3 regions of the Neorhizobium tunisiense genome follow, and region 1 is predicted to be linked to each of the others. Evidence: riboswitches for the same ligand, from Rfam matches in the RefSeq annotation. Region 1 holds a riboswitch; each other region holds the start of a gene.
The links. A riboswitch is a leader RNA that binds a small molecule or an ion and turns the genes downstream of it on or off. The one in region 1 is predicted to bind cobalamin.
Positions count from the first base shown of each region.

Region 2: linked by a shared signal. The riboswitch ahead of bluB (5,6-dimethylbenzimidazole synthase) and the one ahead of ABCW43_RS27780 (CbtB domain-containing protein) in region 1 are both predicted to bind cobalamin.
Region 3: linked by a shared signal. The riboswitch ahead of ABCW43_RS07205 (aromatic ring-hydroxylating oxygenase subunit alpha) and the one ahead of ABCW43_RS27780 (CbtB domain-containing protein) in region 1 are both predicted to bind cobalamin.

Region 1 is NZ_JBDIUU010000012.1:162,223-169,408, reverse strand. It holds gene ABCW43_RS27795 (cobyric acid synthase) at 1-1,174, opposite strand, end outside; gene cobO (cob(I)yrinic acid a,c-diamide adenosyltransferase) at 1,178-1,792, opposite strand; gene ABCW43_RS27785 (CbtA family protein) at 1,789-2,559, opposite strand; gene ABCW43_RS27780 (CbtB domain-containing protein) at 2,573-2,749, opposite strand; cobalamin riboswitch at 2,787-3,015, opposite strand; cobalamin riboswitch at 3,075-3,282, shown strand; gene ABCW43_RS27775 (DUF1636 family protein) at 3,391-3,801, shown strand; gene cobW (cobalamin biosynthesis protein CobW) at 3,798-4,835, shown strand; gene cobN (cobaltochelatase subunit CobN) at 4,854-7,186, shown strand, end outside.
Region 2 is NZ_JBDIUU010000001.1:273,375-280,560, forward strand. It holds gene ABCW43_RS01475 (UDP-2,3-diacylglucosamine diphosphatase) at 1-390, opposite strand, end outside; gene ABCW43_RS01480 (NADP-dependent malic enzyme) at 623-2,950, shown strand; gene ABCW43_RS01485 (hypothetical protein) at 3,066-3,806, shown strand; gene bluB (5,6-dimethylbenzimidazole synthase) at 3,807-4,493, opposite strand; cobalamin riboswitch at 4,575-4,762, opposite strand; gene ABCW43_RS01495 (NAD+ synthase) at 4,882-6,555, opposite strand; gene ABCW43_RS01500 (GFA family protein) at 6,616-7,026, opposite strand; gene ABCW43_RS01505 (class II 3-deoxy-7-phosphoheptulonate synthase) at 7,179-7,186, opposite strand, start outside.
Region 3 is NZ_JBDIUU010000001.1:1,347,405-1,354,590, forward strand. It holds gene ABCW43_RS07185 (acyl-CoA dehydrogenase) at 1-668, opposite strand, end outside; gene ABCW43_RS07190 (transporter) at 958-1,953, shown strand; gene ABCW43_RS07195 (BA14K family protein) at 2,020-2,472, opposite strand; gene ABCW43_RS07200 (BA14K family protein) at 2,663-3,085, opposite strand; gene ABCW43_RS07205 (aromatic ring-hydroxylating oxygenase subunit alpha) at 3,185-4,429, opposite strand; cobalamin riboswitch at 4,530-4,761, opposite strand; gene ABCW43_RS07210 (DUF6656 family protein) at 4,927-5,541, shown strand; gene ABCW43_RS07215 (L-threonylcarbamoyladenylate synthase) at 5,575-6,552, shown strand; gene ABCW43_RS07220 (FAD-binding oxidoreductase) at 6,581-7,186, shown strand, end outside.

The DNA of each region.
Region 1 (7,186 bases):
AAATTCCGTCGAAACTTTCGCCCGAAACGGCTTCGAGCCGCTTGTCGCCCCCCAGAACCGTCTCGACATCCAGCAGGCCTAGCCCTTCGATCAAACCGGGCGGCCCTTCCGTTCCTTCCGGATCGGAAATGGTTTTTCCAAGCATCTGGTACCCGCCGCAGAGGCCGAGCACCCGACCGCCGCGGCGGACATGTGCCGCGATATCGACGTCGAAACCGGCTGCCTTCAGCGCCCGCAGATCGGATATCGTCGCCTTCGAACCGACCAGCAGCACGAGATCGCAATCGCCGGGAATGGCCTGTCCCGGCCGGACCCGGATCAGATCGACATCCGGCTCCGCCTCCAGCGGATCGAGATCGTCGAAATTGGAGATGTGCGGAAGGATCGGCACCGCGATCTTGATCTTCGCGCCAGCCTTCCGCACCGAAGGCGCATTGAGGCCAAGCGCATCTTCCGCCGGCAGCCGGGCCGCATCGGCAAAGTGCGGCAACAGCCCGATCGACTGCCAGCCGGTCAGATCCCCGATCATCCGCATGCCGTCGGCAAACAGAGCCGGGTCGCCCCGAAACCGGTTGACGACAAAACCCCGGATCATCGCCGCGTCGTCGGGATCGAGCACCAGCCTGGTGCCGGCAAGGCTGGCGATCACCCCGCCCCGGTCGATATCGCCGATCAGCACCACCGGCACGTCGGCGGCCCGCGCAAACCCCATGTTGGCGATGTCGTTCTGGCGCAGATTGATTTCCGAGGCACTGCCGGCGCCTTCGACCAGGACGAGATCGGCCTGGTTGCGGAGAATATCGAAACTCTCCAGAACCCGCGGCATCAGTTTCGGCTTGAGCATCTGGTATTCGGCTGCCTTGGCATTGCCTTCGACCCTGCCTTGCACCACCACCTGCGCACCCACCTCGCTCTGCGGCTTCAGGAGCACCGGGTTCATGTGGACGCTGAGCGGCGCGCCGGCGGCACGCGCCTGCAAAGCCTGCGCCCGGCCGATTTCGCCGCCGTCCGCGGTGACCGCGGCGTTGTTCGACATGTTCTGCGGCTTGAACGGCATAATCTTGAGGCCGCGCAGCGTGTAGGCGCGGGCAAGCCCGGCCACGACCAGCGACTTGCCCACATCCGAGCCCGTTCCCTGAAACATCAGCGCCCGAGCTGGCTTGATCCCGGTCATATTCTAAAACTCGATGCCGGCCTGGGCCTTCACGCCCGCCTTGAAGTGATGCTTGACCAGCGTCATTTCGGTGACCATGTCGGCCGCCTCGATCAGCGCCGGCTTGGCATTGCGGCCGGTGACGACCACATGCAGATCCGGCCGCCGCGCCTGCAACGCGGCGACGATCTTGTCGAGATCCAGGTAATCGTAACGGAGCGCGATGTTGAGCTCGTCAAGGATGACGAGCCCGATTGTCTCGTCCGCCATCAGCTCGAGCGCCTTTTCCCAGGCCTTTTCCGCCGCGGCGACATCCCGCTTCAGGTCCTGGGTCTCCCAAGTGAAACCCTCGCCCATCGTGTGCCAGACAACGCGGTCGCCAAAGACGGCAAGCGCCGGCTGCTCTCCCGTCGACCAGGCACCCTTGATGAACTGCACCACGCCGACCCGGCGGTTGTTGCCGAGCATACGCAGCGCCAGGCCGAAAGCGGCGGTGGATTTGCCCTTGCCGGATCCGGTATGGACGATGAGAAGACCCTTTTCCTGGGTCTTCTCCGCCACTTCCGCATCCTGAACCGCCTTGCGGTTCGCCATCTTGGCACGATGACGCGCGACGGACGCCTCGTCGATCTCCTTCACCGGGAAGCAAGCTTCGCCGGAGATCCGGCAGAAGCTTCCTCGCCAGCGCGGAATCTTTCGCGGACCACACCGGTCAACGCACCGAGCACCGCCCAGAACACCAGGTTGGTGGCATAGACCGCATTGACGAAGCGGGCATAAAGATCCATCGGGACGGCGGTTTCATGGCTGGGCGGCAGCGGCGCGCCGACGAGATGCGGGGCGATCAGAAGCACGATCGCAAGCGCTGCGAACACGGCCGAGCGGGTATAGAAGAGCAAGCCTAGACCCACTGCCGTGCAGACTGCCGTCGAGACCCACCAGATCTGGCGCGGGCCGAGCTCAGCAGCCGGCATGCCGGGCAGTTCCGGCGGCAGGCCGAGGCCCGGCGCCAGGATGACGGTGAGGAAGCCGGCAATGCCGAACATCAAGCCACCGCGCCAGCCCTTGAAGCCGCCGAACGCTTCCGAAGCGGCGATCAGGACGAGGGCGAAGCCGATGCCGGACAGCATGTCTGCGGCGAGCGTATAGATGAAGCGCTCGAAGCCATCGGCCGGAGCCCAGGCTTCGTCATCATGGTGGTGGTCGGCAGCAGGTGCCGCCGCACCGGCCGTTGCGGGCGCCGCGTCATGGCTATGGCTGTGAGCGACCTCACCGCCGGCATTTTCAAACACCTCCGCCTGCAGGATCAGCGGTACCGTGGAGAAGCTCTGCATCACGGTGAGCAGCAGCCCGGACAAAAGCCCGGCGATCACCGCCGTGAAGACGATGTTACGAAACAACGACATTTGGGAGAACTCCTCAGTGGCAGGGGAAGGCGAGCGAGTGGCGCGTGTCATGCGCGGCATTGTGGACGACTTCCAGATGCGAGAAGCCGACAAAGCCGACGATGAACAGGCCGAGCAGGGCCGTCATGCTGAGGGGAATGATCTTCGAAGCGGAAATGGTGACTGCGGTTGCAGCAGAATTCGGTACCATGGTCTCGTCCTTTCGCCCTCCACCCGAGGGCCGTTCACGTTCTTTGCCGCCTCTGGCAGGTCTCCTGGCTCGCGGATCGGACGCCTTCTCCCGCCTTCCCAGGATCCCGTTGGCCGGATTTCCCAGTGGCTTGACGGCCGAACGGCCGTTTTGGTCGAAGACTTTCCGCTTACAGTTGCGGGGGCAGCCGCGGGTTGGACGGCAGAATTCCGTCGCACCGCATTCCCTCTAAAACCCTTCCGGGCACCATAGGCTCAGTCACTATAGACGAATTCGGCGTCACGGCAATCGCCTTTGCGACGCATTGACATGGGTGTGCGACCGGGCTTACTTGAAAGGAGATGGTCCCTTTCCGGCAACGGGGAGGGCTAAGAGAGAATGCGGTGCGATCCCCTTTCCTAGGGATCAATGCCGCGGCTGCCCCCGCAACTGTAGGCGGCGAGCCATTGCCGAGAAGCCACTGGGAAACCGGGAAGGCAGGCAAATGGCGACGACCCGCGAGCCAGGAGACCTGCCGTCCGTTTAATTTTGCTTCACCGGGCGGGGTGCTCCGGAGGAAGTTTCTCGATCACCGCAGAGGGAATTCGACCTTCTGCTCCGCGCCCCGATTTTTTCGACCCCGGCGGGAACGCGGCTGACCGATGAGTGACCACCAACCAGATGATCCGGCAACCGCCCGCCCGGCAGATGTGACGATTTTCGTCTGCACCAATTGCCGTGACGCGTCCGACGGCGAAATCCGACCGGGCATCGCGCTGATCGCGGCGCTACGCGAGGCAGCAAGCGGCAAGCCGCTCGCCGTCAAGCCGGTCACCTGCCTCGCCAATTGCGAAAAGAGCCCGAGCGCCGCCTTCAACCACAAGAGCGGCTGGTCCTATGTATTCGGCCATCTGTCGCTCGACAATGTCGAGGATATCGTCACCGGCGCGATGATGCTGGCCGAGGACGAGCGCGGTTTCCTTCCCCTTCGCGGCCGTCCCACCTGCCTGCGCGGCAAGGGCATGACGGCCCGCATCCCACCCTTTGATCATCACGAGGACATGCCATCATGAGCGTTTCGTTCGACCGCGTTCCCTGCACCGTCGTTACCGGGTTTCTGGGAGCCGGCAAGACCACGCTGATCCGCAACCTGATTGAAAACCTCAAGGGCAAGCGGCTTGCGATCATCGTCAACGAATTCGGCGATGTCGGCATCGACGGCGACGTGCTCAAGGGCTGCGGCATCGAAAGCTGCCCGGAAGACAACATCATCGAGCTTGCGAATGGCTGCATCTGCTGCACCGTGGCCGATGATTTCGTGCCGGCGATCGACCGGATCCTGGCCATGGAGCCCCGCGTCGATCACATCCTCATCGAGACCTCCGGCCTCGCGCTGCCGAAGCCGCTCGTCCAGGCGTTCCAGTGGCCGGACGTGAAGGCACGTGTGACGGTTGATGGCGTCATCGCGGTGGTGGACGGGCTCGCGCTCGCCGAAGGCCGTGTCGCAGACGATCATGAGGCGCTCGAAGCCCAGCGCGACGCGGACGGCTCGATCGACCATGACGATCCGGTCGAGGAAGTGTTCGAGGACCAGGTGGCCTGCGCCGACATGATCGTGCTCACCAAGAGCGACCTTCTCGATGCCGCCGGCCTCGCGACCGCCAGGGATCGCGTGTCCGCACATCTGCCGCGCGCCGTCAAAATCGTCTCGGCCGCCAATGGCGCCATCGATCCGGCGGTGCTGATCGGCCTTGGCCTCGCCGTCGAGGACGACATCGAAAACCGCAAGACCCATCACGACGACGAACTGGACCACGATCACGACGATTTCGACAGCTTCGTCGTCGATCTGGCCGCAGTCACCGATGCCGAACAGCTCGCCACCCGCATCTCCGCCACGGCCGAAGCAGAGAACGTGCTGCGCATAAAAGGCTTCGTGGAAGTCGCGAACAAGCCGATGCGCCTGCAGGTTCAGGCAGTAGGATCGCGCGTGAACCATTATTTCGACCGCGCCTGGGCACCCGGCGAAGCGCGGACAAGCCGCCTGGTCGTGATCGGCGAAAAAGGCATCGACCGCGCAGCGATCGAAAGGATGCTGGCCGCATAAGAAGGCCCCGAGGGAAGGATGCACATACTCGCCACCACATCGTCGTCGCTTGACGACCTCATCGAACCGGTCGACCTCAACCAGTCGCCGGCCGATGTAGTGGTGCTGTCCTTTTCCGGCAGCGACCTGAACGGCATTGCGGCGGTGTGGAATAAGTCTGCAAGCGGCGGGAGCGATACCCCCACCGAACACAACTCGGGCAAGCTTAATCCCCCCATTCCTCCAACTCTCCGCCTCACCAACCTCTCCGATCTCCGCCACCCCATGTCGGTGGACCTGTGGATCGAAAAGACGGCGGCGCATGCCAAAGTCATCCTCGTACGCATCCTCGGCGGCTATGACCGCTGGGCCTACGGCGTCGAGGAGCTTTCCCGAATGGCGCGCGCCAAAAAGATCGCGCTCGCCCTCCTGCCCGGCGAATGCAGCATCCGCGACGAGCGGCTCGCCGCGGCCTCCACGGTCTCGGAAAACCAGCTCGCCGGCATCCTGTCCTGCTTCCGCGAAGGCGGGCCGGACAATATGCGGCTCCTCGCAAAATTGCTGACGGCCCTGGCCGAGGGTAGAACGGAACCTCTGCCACAGGCAGCACTCATGCCGAAGGCCGGTTACCACAAGCCGGGAATGGGCATCGTCGAGACCGATGACCTTCTTGCCGGCCTTGCGCCGGATGCACCGCGCCTGCCGATCCTGTTCTACCGCTCGATGCTGCTTGCCAATGACGCCGCACCGATCGATGCACTGTTCGAAGCGCTGCAGAAACGCGGCTTTGCGCCGATGCCGATCTTCGTCAGCGGTCTGAAGGATGCGGATGCTATCGCCTTCGCCGAACGCGCGATTTCGGACCTCAAGCCCGCCGCCATCCTCTCCACCACCGCCTTTGCCAGTGGCACCGACGGGAACGGCGAAACAATCTTCGACCGCACCGGCGTGCCGGTATTCCAGATCGTCGTCGCCACCACGCGGCGCGAAGGCTGGGCGGAAGGCCGGCGCGGCCTCAACCCCGCCGACCTCGCCATGCATGTCGTCCTGCCGGAGCTTGACGGGCGCATATTGGCCGGTGCGATCTCCTTCAAGGCGGGCGAGAGCTCCGCCAACCTCGTCAACCAGCCGGAACCGGACCGGGTCGAACAGGTCGCCGATCGTATCGCCGCTTTCCTGCGGCTGAAGACGGCACCTCGCGCCCAGCGCAAGATCGTCGTCCTGATGCCGGACTATCCGAGTGCGCCGGGGCGCACCGGATATGCCGTCGGCCTGGACGTGCCACAGAGCGTGCTCGGGATGCTGCGCGAATTATCGGTAGCCGGCTACAATGTTTCGGATATCCCCGAAACCCCGCGTGACCTTCTTGATCGCCTGAGTGTCAAATCCGCTACCCATGCGCTCGCCGGCTACGGCTCCGTGGCCGCAACAGAAGCGGCTTGGGGCGCAGCCGAGCTGGATGAAGACCTCGAAGACGCCGCTTTCCGTTTCCGCGCCGCGACCTTCGGTAACATCACCGTCGCGCTCGCACCCGATCGCGGCCGCAATGCCGATCGCCGCGCCGATTACCACAGTCCCGACCTGCCCCCGCGCCACGCGCTGCTCGCCTTCGGCCAATGGATGCGCGAAACGCTCGGCGCGCATGCCATCATTCATGTCGGCGCGCATGGGACGCTTGAGTGGCTGCCCGGCAAGACGGTGGCTCTCTCACAGGGTTGTTTCCCGGAGATCGTTACCGGCAGCCTGCCGATCGTCTATCCGTTCATCGTCTCCAATCCGGGCGAGGCGGCTGTCGCCAAGCGGCGGATTGCCGCCGTCACCATCGGCCATTTGCCGCCGGTCCTGACCGGCGCGGGCCTTTCAGACGAACAGAAGAAGCTGGAACTGCTGGTCGACGAATATGCCCAGGCCGACGGGCTCGATCGCCGCCGCCGCGACCGGCTGGCCAAGCTGATCGTCGAGACCGCCCGCGACACCGGACTGGCAGGCGAGGCCGGCATTTCGAACGAGGACGATCCGGAGACGGCGTTGACCCGCATCGACGCCTTCCTCTGCGATCTCAAGGATTTTGCAATCAAGGACGGCCAGCATGTCTTCGGGCAGCTCGCGCCCGGCGAGGACGATCCCCTGCGTATCCGAAGCGCCGAAACCGAGCGCCAGGCCTTGCTCGACGCACTGGACGGCAAGCATATCCGCCCCGGCCCATCCGGTGCTCCGGCCCGCGGCCGCCGCGACGTGATGCCGACGGGCCGCAACCTCTTCGCCAGCGACCCGCGCACCCTGCCGACACCGACTGCCTTCGAACTCGGCAAACGCGCCGCCGACGAAATCCTGCGGCGTTATCTCCAGGACCACGGTGACTGGCCGAAAAG
Region 2 (7,186 bases), on a different contig from region 1:
GGCGTTGCGGACCACGACGTCGAATTCGTCGCCATGCAGGACCAGGTATTTCTTGCCGTCGGCCATTTCGTAGATTTCGCGCTCCGCGACTTCGATGCCGCCGAAATGGGTGCCCGGGAAGGAGCGCAGGAATTCGTCGTGGTTGCCGGGGATGTAGACGATGCGGGTGCCCTTGCGCGCCTTGCGCAGCAGCTTCTGGACCACGTCGTTGCAGCCCTGCGGCCAGTACCAGTTGCGCTTCAGCCGCCAGCCGTCGACGATGTCGCCGACCAGGAAGATGGTATCCGCTTCGTGACAACGCAGGAAATCCAGGAGGAAGTCTGTTCGGGCCGCCTTGGAGCCCAGATGAACGTCCGAAATGAAGAGCGTTCTGAAATGCCTTGTATCCATCTCACCGGTCACGAAGTCGTCCTTTCGCTGCCGCTTCTGGTGGCTTCAAAACCAGACTCGTGTTTCAGGATGATGACAGGGCGGGGAAAAGCCGGCCCCGGCGTTCCGATCGGCCATGTTCCAATTTCCGCCATCACCCCAAATTAGCTGCTGTCGCTGCCGATCGATTGATGTAAGGAGAGGTCTCTCCTTTCGACCCCTCAAAGACAGAACAAGCAAGCCAGGAGGAAACATGAACGCGCAGGACAAACCGAAGGCGCCGACCATGCCGGTCAGCGGCGATCTCGACGAGCAGGCGCTGTTCTTCCACCGCTACCCGCGGCCTGGCAAGCTGGAGATCCAGGCGACCAAGCCGCTCGGCAACCAGCGCGACCTGGCGCTTGCCTATTCTCCGGGCGTTGCAGCCCCATGTCTGGCGATCCGCGATAACCCGGATATGGCTGCGGACTATACCGCCCGCGCCAACCTCGTCGCCGTCGTCTCGAACGGTTCGGCCGTGCTTGGGCTCGGCAATATCGGCCCGCTGGCTTCAAAGCCGGTCATGGAAGGCAAGGCCGTCCTCTTCAAGAAATTCGCCGGCATCGACGTCTTCGACATCGAGATCGACGCGCCCGGCATCGAGGCGATGGTCTCGACCGTCTCGGCGCTCGAGCCGACCTTCGGCGGTATCAACCTCGAAGACATCAAGTCGCCGGAATGTTTCGAGGTCGAGCGCCGGCTGCGCGAAAAGATGAACATCCCGGTCTTCCACGACGACCAGCACGGCACCGCCATCATCGTCGCTGCCGCGATCCTGAACGGGTTGGAACTGGCGGGCAAGAACATCGCCGACGTGAAGATCGTGACGTCGGGCGCGGGTGCCGCGGCGCTGGCCTGCCTGCATCTCCTCGTTTCGCTCGGCGCGAAAAAGGAGAATATCTGGGTCCACGACATCGAAGGCCTTGTCTATGACGGGCGCAATACGCTGATGGACGAGTGGAAGGAAATCTACACCCAGAAATCCGACAAGCGCGTCCTTGCCGACAGCATCGGCGGTGCCGACGTGTTTCTCGGCCTCTCCGCCGCGGGCGTGCTAAAGCCCGAACTCCTGGCGCAGATGGCCGAAAAGCCGCTGATCATGGCGCTTGCCAATCCGACGCCGGAAATCATGCCGGAGCTCGCCCGCGCCGCCCGCCCCGACGCGATGATCTGCACCGGCCGTTCGGACTTCCCGAACCAGGTCAACAACGTGCTGTGCTTCCCCTACATCTTCCGCGGTGCGCTCGATTGCGGCGCCCGGACGATCAACGAGGAGATGAAGATGGCAGCGGTCAAGGCGATCGCAGCGCTTGCCCGCGAGGAAGTCTCCGACGTTGCCGCGCGCGCCTATTCCGGCGAGACTCCGATCTTCGGAGCCGACTATCTCATCCCCTCGCCTTTCGATCCGCGCCTCATCCTGCGCATTGCCCCGGCGGTTGCCAAAGCCGCTGCCGAGACCGGCGTCGCATCCCGGCCGATCCAGGATTTCGAGGCCTATCTCGACCAGCTGAACCGCTTCGTGTGGCGCTCCGGTTTCGTCATGAAGCCGATCTTCAGCGCCGCCAAGGTTTCGGAAAAGAACCGGGTGATCTTCGCCGAGGGCGAGGACGAGCGCGTCTTGCGCGCCGCCCAGGTTCTGCTCGAGGAAAAGACGGCGACCCCGATCCTGATCGGTCGTCCTTCCGTCATCGAGGCACGGCTTGCCCGTTTCGGCATCCGCATCCGCCCGAATGTCGATTTCGCCGTGGTCAACCCGGAAGACGATCCGCGCTATCGCGACTATGTCGACGAATATTTCGCCCTGGTCGGCCGCGAAGGCATCAATCCGGAAGCGGCGCGCACCATCGTGCGCACCAACAACACGGTGATCGGCGCGCTCGCGGTCAAGCGCGGCGATGCGGACGCGCTGATCTGCGGCGTCGAAGGCCGTTACGACAAGCATCTCAGCGACGTGAACCAGATCATCGGCAAGCGGCCGGACGTCTGCGCCTTCTCGGGCCTCAGCCTGGTCATCTCCCAGCGTGGTGCGATGTTCTTCACCGACACCTTCGTCAACTACAACCCGTCCGCGCAGGAAATCGCCGAGATCACGGTTCTGGCGGCCGAGGAAATCCGCCGCTTCGGCATCACCCCGAAGGCGGCGCTGATCTGCCATTCGAATTTCGGCTCGCGCGATTCGGAAAGCGCCCAGAAGATGCGGACCGCCCTGAAGCTGGTGCGCCAGCGGGCACCGGAGCTTGAAGTGGACGGCGAAATGCAGGGCGGTTCTGCCCTGTCGGAAACGCTGCGCAAGCGGGCCATGCCGAACAGTTCGCTGACCGGCGAGGCCAACCTGCTGGTTTTCCCGAACCTCGACGCGGCAAACATCTCGCTCGGCCTCGTGCGCAACCTGACGGACGCCTTGCATGTCGGCCCCATTCTTCTGGGAGCGGCCCAGCCGGCGCATATCCTGTCGTCCTCGGTCACGTCGCGCGGCGTCGTGAACATGGCGGCGCTGGCGGTTGTCGAAGCATCGCAGCCAAATCTGCAATTTCAATCTTAAATTGCAGATTCACCCGCACAGCGGTTTGAGCCCTGAACAGGGCTCGAACTCCCTGCTGCAGAAATGACCTGCGCCGGGTATTGCCCCGATTTTTGAGGGCGATGCCGGCGACTTTATGAGATTGTCAACCGGAACGTTCCATGATGCCATCTCCACTCTGGAGAGGATGCCGGAATTGCCGATACCGCTTCGCGGCCTGCTGACCATACCTCTGTTTTTTCTGCCGGCCGCAGCGCTTGCGGGGGACCCCGCCGTTTGTGCGGCACTCTACCGGAAACTTGGAAACAGCCCGCAGATCATCGGCAGCACCTCCGTGGCGCGCAGCTATGCCCAGCAACTCGGCGAATACAATGCCGATATCCGGGAGCTCAGGATCGACATGCGCCGCGCCGGCTGCGGCAACGGCAGCGTCGTGGTTCTGGGCGGCCCGAATGCCGAGGTCTGCGGCCAGATGCGGGATGCGCTGGACAGAATGGAGCAGAGCCGCGACGCGCTGGCAGCGGAACGGAACAGTTCGCGGCAGATGATCCTGCCCTCGGAAGAGCGCAATGCCATTCTCGCCGCCATTCGCGAACAGCGCTGCATCCCCTCTTTCGAGCCTCTGCCGCCTGTCGTCGACGACCGCCGAAAGGTGCCGGGGATCGAGCTGCCCAGGCAGGAGGAGCCCTATTCCGGGATCACCAAATTGCAGACGCATCCGCCGCAGGCCGCAGTCCAGCGGCCAGTGCTCACACCGCCACCGGAGCGAGCCTACGATCCGAACAAGAAGGTGCGCACCGTCGGGCCGACCTTCCTGCCCGATGAGAGTATCGATCTCAGCAATCCGCAATCGGCAGGACCGCAGCCGCAGCAATAGTCAGCGGTTTTCCCATCGGTCCTCAAAGATCAGTTCGTCCAGGGTCAGGCGCTGGCGCCAGCCCTTGAGCGCCAGCTCCGGCTCGCCATAGAGCCGGTCGACATAACCGAGGCAGAGCCAGGCGACGATCTCGATGCGGTCGGGAATGCCCAGCAGCCCGCGCACGTCCTCGTCGCGAAAAATGCTGACCCAGCCGACGCCGACGCCTTCGGCCCTGGCAGCAAGCCAGAGGTTCTGCACGGCGCAGACGGTCGAATAGGCGTCCATGCGCGGATTGTGGGTGCGGCCGAGCACGACCGGGCCTGCGCGATCCGGATCACAGGTGACGCAGATCGACAGCGGTGCCTTGCGGATGCCTTCGAGCTTGAGGCTGCGGTACAAATCACGGCTTTCCTCCGCAAACATTGCCTCCGCTTCGTCATTGGCGCGCGAAAAGGCGGCCCACGCTGCCTCCCGCACCGCCTGGTCTCGGATGAGGATGAAATTCCACGGTTGCATGAAACCGACCGAGGGGGCTGCATGCGCGGCGCCAAGCAGCCGCTTTACCAAGTCGTCCGGCAACGGATCGGGCAGGAACTGGTCGCGCACGTCGCGTCGCGTCTCGATCGCCTTGTAGACGGCCGCACGATCGGCCTTCGAAAATTCACCGGCAGGCAGCAAGGCATGCGCGAAAGGGTCAGGTCGCATCGTTTATCCCCAACAATGCCGTCGCTCCCCAACCTTTCGAAAGCAAGGAGAGGTCCGAAACCTTTCCGCCGTCCGCGCGGGTTCGGTCTATCGTGTCAGGCCGGTCTTCTGACTTGGCTTCGTCCGCTTCCCGCCGCAGCCTTCCCGGTTTCCCAGTGGCTAAATTCCTGCGGCCGGGCGTCCACCTCACAGCGTTGGGCACGTTCCGGATCCACCCCGGATTCCCGATTCTCCGGCTTTTGGCCGGCACCTGACAGGATCGGTTATGCCCTTACCCAATCCCCGGCGCAAGACGCTCATGCGACGGCGAAATAGCGCACCTAGGCGAATTCACTGCTGCGGGTGACCAGTTGGGCGCCTCGATCTGCGCGGGGCCATGATCCCTCTCCTACCGATCGCGGAAACGGTTGGTGATCGGGTAACGCCGGTCGCGGCCGAAATTCTTCTTGGTGATTTTGACGCCCGGCGCCGATTGGCGCCGCTTGTATTCGGCGAGATAGAGAAGGTGCTCGATGCGGTGAACGGTCGCGATGTCGTGGCCGCGGGCGATAATCTCCTCGGTGCCCATCTCCAACTCGACGAGGCACTCGAGAATGTCGTCGAGCACCGGATAGGGCGGCAGCGAGTCCTGGTCGGTCTGGTTGGGCCTCAGTTCCGCGGATGGCGCCTTTGAGATGATGTTCTTCGGGATCACCTCGCCGCTCGGGCCGAGAGCCGTCGGCGGCAGGTGTTGGTTGCGCCAGGCGGCCAGCGCATAGACCTGCATCTTGTAGAGGTCCTTGATCGGATTGAAGCCGCCGTTCATGTCGCCGTAGAGGGTCGCGTAACCGACCGACATTTCCGACTTGTTGCCGGTCGTCACCACCATCGAGCCGAACTTGTTGGAGATCGCCATCAGGATCGTGCCGCGCGCGCGGCTCTGGAGGTTCTCCTCGGTGATGCCCTCCTCGGTTCCCTCGAACAGCTCGGCCAGCGCCGACGAAAAACCATCCACCGGCTCGGCGATCTGGACGATATCGTAACGGCAGCCGAGCGCCCTGGCGCAATCGGCCGCGTCCTTCAGCGAATCCTCGGATGTATAGCGATAGGGCAGCATCACGGTGCGCACCCTCTCCTCGCCGAGCGCATCGACGGCGATCGCCGCGCAGATGGCGCTGTCGATACCGCCGGACAGGCCGAGCACGACCGACTTGAAACCGTTCTTGTTGACGTAATCGCGGAAGCCGAGCAGGCAGGCGCGGTAATCCGCCTCCTCCTTTTCCGGAATGCGCGCCATCGGGCCGCGTGCACAATGCCAGGTCTCGCCAATTCGTCTCCACTCGGTGACGGCAACGGCCGGCTCGAACTGGCTCATCTGGAAGGCGAGCGACTTGTCCACATTGAAGGCGAAGCTGGCGCCGTCGAAGACCAGTTCGTCCTGGCCGCCGAGCTGGGCCGCGTAGATCATCGGCAGGCCGGTCTCGATCACCTGTTTCAGCACGACCTGGTGGCGGATATCCACCTTGCCGCGATAGTAGGGCGAGCCGTTCGGCACGAGCAGGATTTCCGCACCGCTTTCCGACAGCGTCTCGCAGACGCCGAGATCGCCCCAGATATCCTCGCAGATCGGGATGCCGAGCCGGACGCCGCGAAAATTCACCGGTCCGGGCATCTCGCCGGCGATAAAGACGCGCTTCTCATCGAACTCGCCATAGTTCGGCAGGTCGATCTTGTCGCGCACGGCGATCACCCTGCCACCGTCGAGCACGGCGATCGAGTTGTGCCGGCCTTCCTCGCCCTGGCGGGGAAATCCGATGATGACACCGGGGCCACCATCCGCCGTATCGGCAGCAAGCTCCTCCACCGCCTTCAGGCAGGCCTTCAGGAAAGCCGGTTTCAGGACAAGGTCTTCCGGCGGATAACCGGACAGGAAGAGCTCCGTAAACAGGATGAGATCCGCCTCCTCGCGGGCAGCATCTCTTCGGGCTTCTCGGGCCAACGCCAGATTGCCGGCGATATCGCCGACGGTCGGGTTGAGCTGCGCGACGGCGATACGGAAAGTCTGGCTGATGTCCTGGGTCATGGTACCGATTTAGCGTCAGCCGCAGGCGGCGGCAACGTCGTTGCGAGAGTTTTTTGTCCGTCAGGCGGATGCAGGACGATCGCCCGGATAATGCGGCACGTCGTCCTCGGGCAATTCATAGAAATCCGCCTTCTCGGCGCAATAGATATGCTCGCCCATGACAAGCCCGCTCGGCTGGTCGAAGGCGCCCGCCAGGATCGAAATGCTCTGCGCGCCCTCCGCCTGCCAGAACAGCGCCGAGCCGCATTGCGAGCAGAAGCCGCGCCGCGCTTCGTCGCTGGCACGATACCAGCTGAGCCTGTCCTCGCCTTGAAGCGTCATGTTCTCGACGCACACGCTGGTGGCCGCATAATAGAGCCCGGTCTGGCGGCGGCATTGCGAACAATGACAGGCCGTGATCGTCCGCAACGGACCGACCGTCTCAAACCGGATCGCGCCGCACAGGCAACGACCGCTGTTTTTCTGCTCCATGCAACATCCCCGACGAAAGCAAGACGCAGTGTCGCGAGCGCGGGCCGCGGGGTCAAATCTATTCGGCTGATCATGCCATCAAAGGAAATAATAATAAAAAGGCCAGCGTCACCGCCGGCCTTCTCCGATTTTCAGCCATCGTGTGTGGCGGTTCAGCCGT
Region 3 (7,186 bases), on a different contig from region 1:
CCGCGGGTGCCGGCAGGCGCGTCGGGAAGCCGCGCCAGCACGAGATGGATGATGTTGTCGGCGGCGTCGTGTTCACCCCAGGTGATGAAGATCTTCTGGCCGAAAATGCGGTAGGTGCCGTCGTCGCTGCGCTCGGCGCGGGTCTTCAGGACACCGAGATCGGAGCCGGCATGCGGCTCGGTCAGGTTCATGGTGCCGGTCCATTCGCCGGACACCATCTTTGCGAGGTATTTTTCCTTGAGCGCATCGCTGCCGTGGACGACCAGCGCCTCGATGGCGCCCATGGTCAGCGTCGGGGCAAGCGCGAAGGCCATGGAGGCGGAATTCCACATTTCGAGCGCGGCGACGTTGAGCATATGCGGCAGGTTCTGTCCGCCATAGGCTTCCGGCGCGGTCAGGCCGTTCCAGCCACCCTCCCGCCAGTGACGATAGAGTTCCGGCCAGCCGTCCGGCGTTTTTACCTTGCCATCTGCGAGACGGGCACCTTGCGTATCGCCGATCTCGCCGAGCGGCGCCATCTCGTTGCCGGCAAACCGTCCTGCCTCCTCCAGGATCGCCTCGACCAGATCGGCGCTCAGATCACCGAACCTGCCGACCTCAAGGGCGTCCGAGAGGCCCGCCACATGGTTCAGGGTGAAGGCGATCTCCTCGACTGGTGCCTTGTACATGATGCTCCTCCTCGCGGACGCAGTTGCCACTGCCACAACTTAACCGATTCTGCTCCGTCGGCATTCCTCACATGCTTTTTACGTAAACGTAAATGCGATTGTCAATGTTCAGGCCAAGCCAAAGAACACGGCAAGCGACCGGTTGACGGCCACAAATATCTCATCCTCGATCGAGCCGAAGACCTTCCCTATCTTTTCCCGCTTCAGGGTTCTTTTAGACAATGTTGTTGAAACCAGCGTTACACAAGAGGTCTATGGAGTGATGCCTATGCTTTCGGATTCCTCGCCCATGTCCCTCATGAACCCCGCTGTCCCAGGCCTCGTCTGGGCCTATCGCTTCCATCCGGGATCGGCGCCCTGTACCCGGTTGCCGCTCGATGCGGCGCGCAGCGATCTCGAGATCGCAGACGGCTTCCTGTGGCTGCATCTCAACCTCGCTGACAGCCGCGTCAACGCCTTCCTGGAGAACTTTCCAGGCTTGACACCGCCGGCCATCGCCGCACTCACCACCCACGACACGCACGCGGCCGTGACGCTCGACGAACAGCTCGTCTACGGCACGCTGGTCGATTTCCAGCGGGAATTCGACAGCGAGACACGCAATATCGGCTGGCTGCATTTTTTCGTCTCGGACAGGATCATCATCACCACCCGCCTGCAGCCCCTGCGTTCGATCGACCGGGTGCGGGCTGCGATCGAAAAGAACGCCTCGCGCTACATGAAGCCGATCGACGTGTTCGAGACCCTGGTCGCGGAATTCCAGCGCACGCTGATCGCGCTGGTGATGGAGCTGACCGAAGAGATGAACATCATCGAGGATTTCGTCTACGACAATACGCCCCGCGACGAGAGGCGCAGGCTTGCGCCGATCAGGCGAACGGTGGTCAGGCTTCACCGGCACCTGAGGACGGTGCTGACGCTGCTGCGGCGCGCCGCGGCGACCGACGACGATGAGATGCTGCCCGGCTTCGACGACGCCGCCGCGCGGTTGATCGGTCGCCTGGAGGCGGCGGACCACGATGTCTACGCGCTACAGGAACGAGCCCGACTGCTGCACGAGGAAATCGACTCGAAGCTCTCCTCCGAAACCAACCGGCACCTCTACATCCTGTCGCTGATGACCGCCTTCCTGCTGCCGCCGACATTGGTTACCGGCTTTTTCGGAATGAACACCTCGTCGTTACCCTTCGAGGGGAATTCCGGCGGGACGGCCTATGCCTTCGGCCTGATCGGCGTTTCGGTGCTGGCCGCCTGGTGGCTGTTGAAGCGCACCGGAATTCTCTGACCGCTGAACAAATGAAAACCCGCCCGGGCTCGATACCGGACGGGTGGGATAGTGATTATCGGACGCTTAGAAATAAGGCGAGTAGCACGTCTGGCGCGGGCCGTAGTTCGGCTGGAACGAGTTCGAATAGGCGTCGTAGGAGCGGTAACGGTCGGCGCACCATTCGTAATGGCGCGGATTGATATCGTCGCCGCCGCCATAGGCCGGAGCGGGCTCGACATAACGCGGCTGAGCGGCGATGGCGCCGCCGATCAGGGCGCCGGCACCGAATGCTGCCAGCGGGAACCAATAGCCGTTATGGCGGCGATAACCCGGACGGTAGTCGCGATAACCGCGATGCCCACGATACCAGCCGCCGCCATGGCGGCGGTACTGCACGAGGGTGACGCCGGTATTGGCGTCCGTTTCGACGCCGGCGGCCGGAGCGGACGGCAGCGGCATCGCCTGAGCCGGCATCAGAGAGCCGGCGAGAACGGCAACGGAGATGCCCGCAACCGCGATGTTCTTCAAAAGAGTCATGTTAAGTCCCCAGATCCCTTGTCCATGTTTCAATTTTGCCAGGCAATATTTCAATATGCAGCGTATTTTCAGTTTCGCCGCAACCTTAGGAAGTTCATCCTGAATGCGCAATTAACGTGCCCCGCCACGCAGCAAGCCCGGTCGCGGCATATCCGCGACCGGGCTTGGCGTCGAGATGACCAATGCCTGCTTACCTGTAAGGCGAGATGCAGCGTGCCCGCACGCCGGCGCGCGGCGCATAGGTATCGTCCCAGGCCCGGTAGCTGCGATAGCGGCTTTCACACCAGGCGACGTGACGGCTCGAATAACCGCCGCGGTCTGCCTGTATGGCACCACCGATGATGGCACCGGCACCGAAGGCGGCGAGCGGGAACCAGAACCCGTTGTAATAACGGTAGCCGGGCCGGCGATCGCGATAACCGCGATGGCCGCGATACCAGCCATAGCGGTCACGCCGGAAGTCGCGACGATACTGGACATTGGTGATATCGCCGGCGGCCGAAATGCCTGACGGGGCAGCCGGCATCTGAATGGCCTGTACAGGGACGACACCGGCGAAAATCGTCGCAACGGCAACCGCCGCGGCGGTCAGGCGCAAACGAAGAGCATTCATCTTGAGCGTTTCCTCATTCTGATTTTCAATCAGAAAACAACGCCGGATCTCAGATTCCGTTCCTGGCAGGGCAGCCCGGTGCCGATCACGACTTGGCGATCAGGCGACGATCGAGAGTTGCGCCTGGTCGCCCTGCAGCCGGTTGACCATGAAGTTCGAATACCATTCGACGAACTGCATGACGCCGCCCTCGTGGAGCGGCGAATAGGGACCCGGCTCATAGGCCGGCGAGCGAATGCCGAAGGCATTTTCCTCGACGATCTGGCGGTCCTGGTCGTTGGTCATGTTCCAGACATGCGTCAGCTCTTCGAGATTGTAGTCGACACCCTCGACCGCATCCTTGTGAACCAGCCATTTGGTGGTGACCGCCGTTTCCTCCGGCCCAAGCGGGGTGACGCGGAACGAGATCGCGTGGTCGCCGAGAATGTGGTTCCAGCTGCTCGGATAATGGAAGAGCAGCATGGTGCCGATCGAATTGATCGTCACGTCGTCGGAGAGTTGGCGCTGCACGGCGTTGCGGCCGGTCATCGTATAGCTCTCGGCATCCTCGATCAGCGGCATGCGCGCGACGCGGAACTGGCCGGTCTCGTCCATGCGGAACTCGCTCGGCAGACCGGCCTCCTCGCAGCGCTGCCAATGGGCGGCGATGACCGGATCGTCCTTGGCGCCCTGGACGCCGGTCGCGGTCGGCGATTCCGGATAGGTGCGGCAGAGCTCCGGGTGGTTGGCGGCGCAATGGTAACATTCGCGGTTGTTTTCCCAGACGAGCTTCCAGTTGCCCTTCTCGATGATCGTCGACTGGTGCGCGACCTTGGCTTCAGACAGGCGGTGCGGGGCCATATAGGGTTCGATCGCTGCGCGAACCGGGGCGAAATCCGGGGCTTCGTTGGCAAGGCAGATGAAGATATAGCCGGCGACGCTCTCGCAATGGACCTTCTTCATGCTGAACTGGGCCTTGTCGAAATCCTGCCCCATCTGGCGGCCGACCAGAAGCGAGCCGTCCAGCTCGTAGGTCCATTGATGGTAGGGACAGACGAGCCGCACCGCCGAGCCGTGCTCCTTGGTGCAGACGCGGCTACCGCGGTGGCGGCAGGTATTGTGGAGTGCCCGGATCTGGTTGTCGCGGCCACGCACGACGACGACCGGGTAATCGCCGATCTGCAGGGTGAAATAGGCTCCGGCCTTGGGCAGCTCGCAATCATGTCCGACGAACAGCCAGTCGCGATACCAGATCATGTCCAGATCGAGCTTGAAATAGGCGGGATCGGTATAGAAGGGCTGTTCGAGGCTGAAGCCTTCGCGGCGGTTCTTGAGCTGCCGCAGGGCCTGATTGCGAATTTCCATATCATCTTCCTCGTCAATGTGGACAGCGGAAGGACATGGAAATGCCGGCCGGCCCTAAAGCCCGCGCAACACCCTGTCCCGAACGCCCGCCGCGTCCGGTCTTCATTTTTGTCCCGAGGCTGGTTTCCGGGCTGAGGAGCTTGTCCCTTGGGGGACAGGCTCGGCGCCTTCCCGGGCGGCCCTTGCGGCTCTTTCCCAGTGGCTCATGCCGTGCCTTGTTGCTCCACCACCGTTGCGGGGGCAGCGCCGGATTAGGGTTTCTAAAGCCCCCTGCCGGCTTCCCAATTCTCCGCCTTCCCTAGTCAGGCGGCACCTCAAGATCGAGGCGGATATAATCATCGAGCGAGCGTGTCGCATAGGCGACATTGCGACATCGGCAACCGTGTTGGCGACAGCGGCGAAACGGCCCAGAATGCAACACTCCAGCCCCGCGAAAGCGAAACCTGTCATTAAGGGATAAGCCATAAAATCCCGGCTCGAATGGGAGCGATGCCATCGTGCAGGCCAAGGGAAAGATCCGTTATTACAAAGCCCCGCCACCAACGCCTCCGGCGCCGGTGGTGGTAAAGACTGCCTCCCATTCCGAATTCCTCCGGACAGGGCGCATCGCCCGCTACAATCCGATCTGGCTGCCGGAAGAGCGTCGCTATCTCACCCATAGCGAAGTCGCCGAGCGCACGGGCAAAAGGCTCGAGGCCGCCGGGGAAACGAGCCACAACCGGATCAACTCCTTCCACCGCTCGATCAAGTTTCCGAAGATCATCTTTCACCACACGCTCGATGAGCGGCCGCATCTGGGCTATTGCCACGTCACGGCGGCAAGAACGTTTCTTCCGCGCGGCGTCCCGGTGAGCTGGTCGTTCTATATCGCCAACTTCTTCTCCAAGATCGGCGAGGAAGAAACCTTCTTCGAGCATATCAGCCCGGCCTACTCACGCATGTATTTTGCCGTCGCTGTCGAACGCGAGGCAGGCCAGCCGCTGCAGATCAACCGCACGATCCGCAAGAACGGCCTTTTGTTCCAGACCAACGATCCGATGGAAGCCATCAAGAACGTCCTGATGCTCGGCACGTCCAACGAAATGCTTCGCGAGATCATCAAAAAGCTTTGAAGACGCCCCGGGCCGCGTTATTGACGAGCGGATATGACGGCTCAAATCATCGACATCACCCGGGATCATGACGGCGCGCTTGCCCAAGCCTGCACCGTCCTTGCGGATGGACTTCCCGTGGCGATCCCGACCGAGACCGTCTACGGACTTGCGGCCGACGCCACCAATCCCACCGCGATCACCCGCATTTACGAGACCAAGGGCCGGCCGCGCTTCAACCCGCTGATCTGCCATATGTCGGATCTCGACATGGCCGAGCGCTATGCCGTCTTCGATCCGATCTCGCGCAGGCTTGCCGGAGCCTTCTGGCCGGGTCCCCTCACCCTGATCCTTCCCCTGAGACCGGAAAGCGGCATTCATGCGCTGGCGACGGCCGGGCTCGATACGGTCGGCATCCGGCTTCCCAAGGGCTTCGCTTCCGAACTCATCCGCGCCTTCGGCAAGCCGCTCGCGGCCCCCAGCGCCAATACGTCCGGCAAGGTGAGCCCGACCAGCGCGGCCCACGTCGCCGACGACCTGGGCGACAAGCTGCCGTTGATCATCGACGGCGGTGCGGCTCCGGTCGGCGTGGAATCGACCATCGTTCGCGTCGAGGATGGTGTGATCAGGCTGCTGCGGCCGGGCGGGGTAGCCGCGGAAGAGATCGAGAAGGTGACCGGTCTTGCGGTGATCCGGCTGGAGGGACCGGCGGCGATCATCGAGGCTCCCGGCATGCTGGCCTCTCATTATGCGCCGGGTGCTGCGGTCAGGCTCAACGCCGACCATGTCGAGGCGGGCGAAGCATTGATCCGGCTCGGTTCGGCCCCGGTAAAGGGAATGGAGCTCGCCGCAGCGGTTTTTGACCTGAGCCCGTCCGGCGACCTTGCGCAGGCGGCGGCAAACCTGTTCGATTACCTGAAACGCGCCGACGCCACCGGCGCCGCCAGCATCGCCGTCACGCCCATTCCCGACCACGGGCTCGGCGAGGCGATCAACGACCGGCTGGCGAGGGCGGCCGCCCCGCGGGAATAAGCCGGGGGCAAAAGAGGAGGAGACGCTGATGGACATTTCCGGGCCGCAACCAGAACTTCTCGACCGCTTCGCCGCGATCGTCGGCGAAAATCACGTGCTGCGCGATGCCAGCGATCTTGCGCCGCATCTCGTCGAGGGCCGTGGGCTCTACAAGGGTTCTTCGCCGATGCTCCTGAAGCCCGGCTCGGTCGAGGAAGTGTCAGCGATCCTGAAACTTGCGAGCGAAACCGGCACACCGATCGTGCCGCAAACCGGCAATACCGGCCTCGTCGGGGGGCAGACGCCACGCGCCGGTGGCAGCGACCTGATCGTCTCGCTCGAACGGATGAACCGCATCCGAGACGTCGATCCGGTCGCAAACGTGCTGGTCGCCGATGCCGGCGCCATCCTTGCGGACGTGCAGAAGGCGGCGGAAGCCGTCGATCGGCTGTTTCCGCTGTCGCTTGGCTCCGAAGGGTCCTGCCGCATCGGAGGCAACCTCTCCACCAATGCCGGCGGCACAGCGGTACTCGCCTACGGCAATACCCGCCAGCTCTGCCTCGGGCTCGAAGTGGTGCTGCCGACCGGCGAGATCTGGAACGGCCTGCGCCGGCTCAAGAAGGACAATACCGGCTACGACCTGCGCGACCTGTTC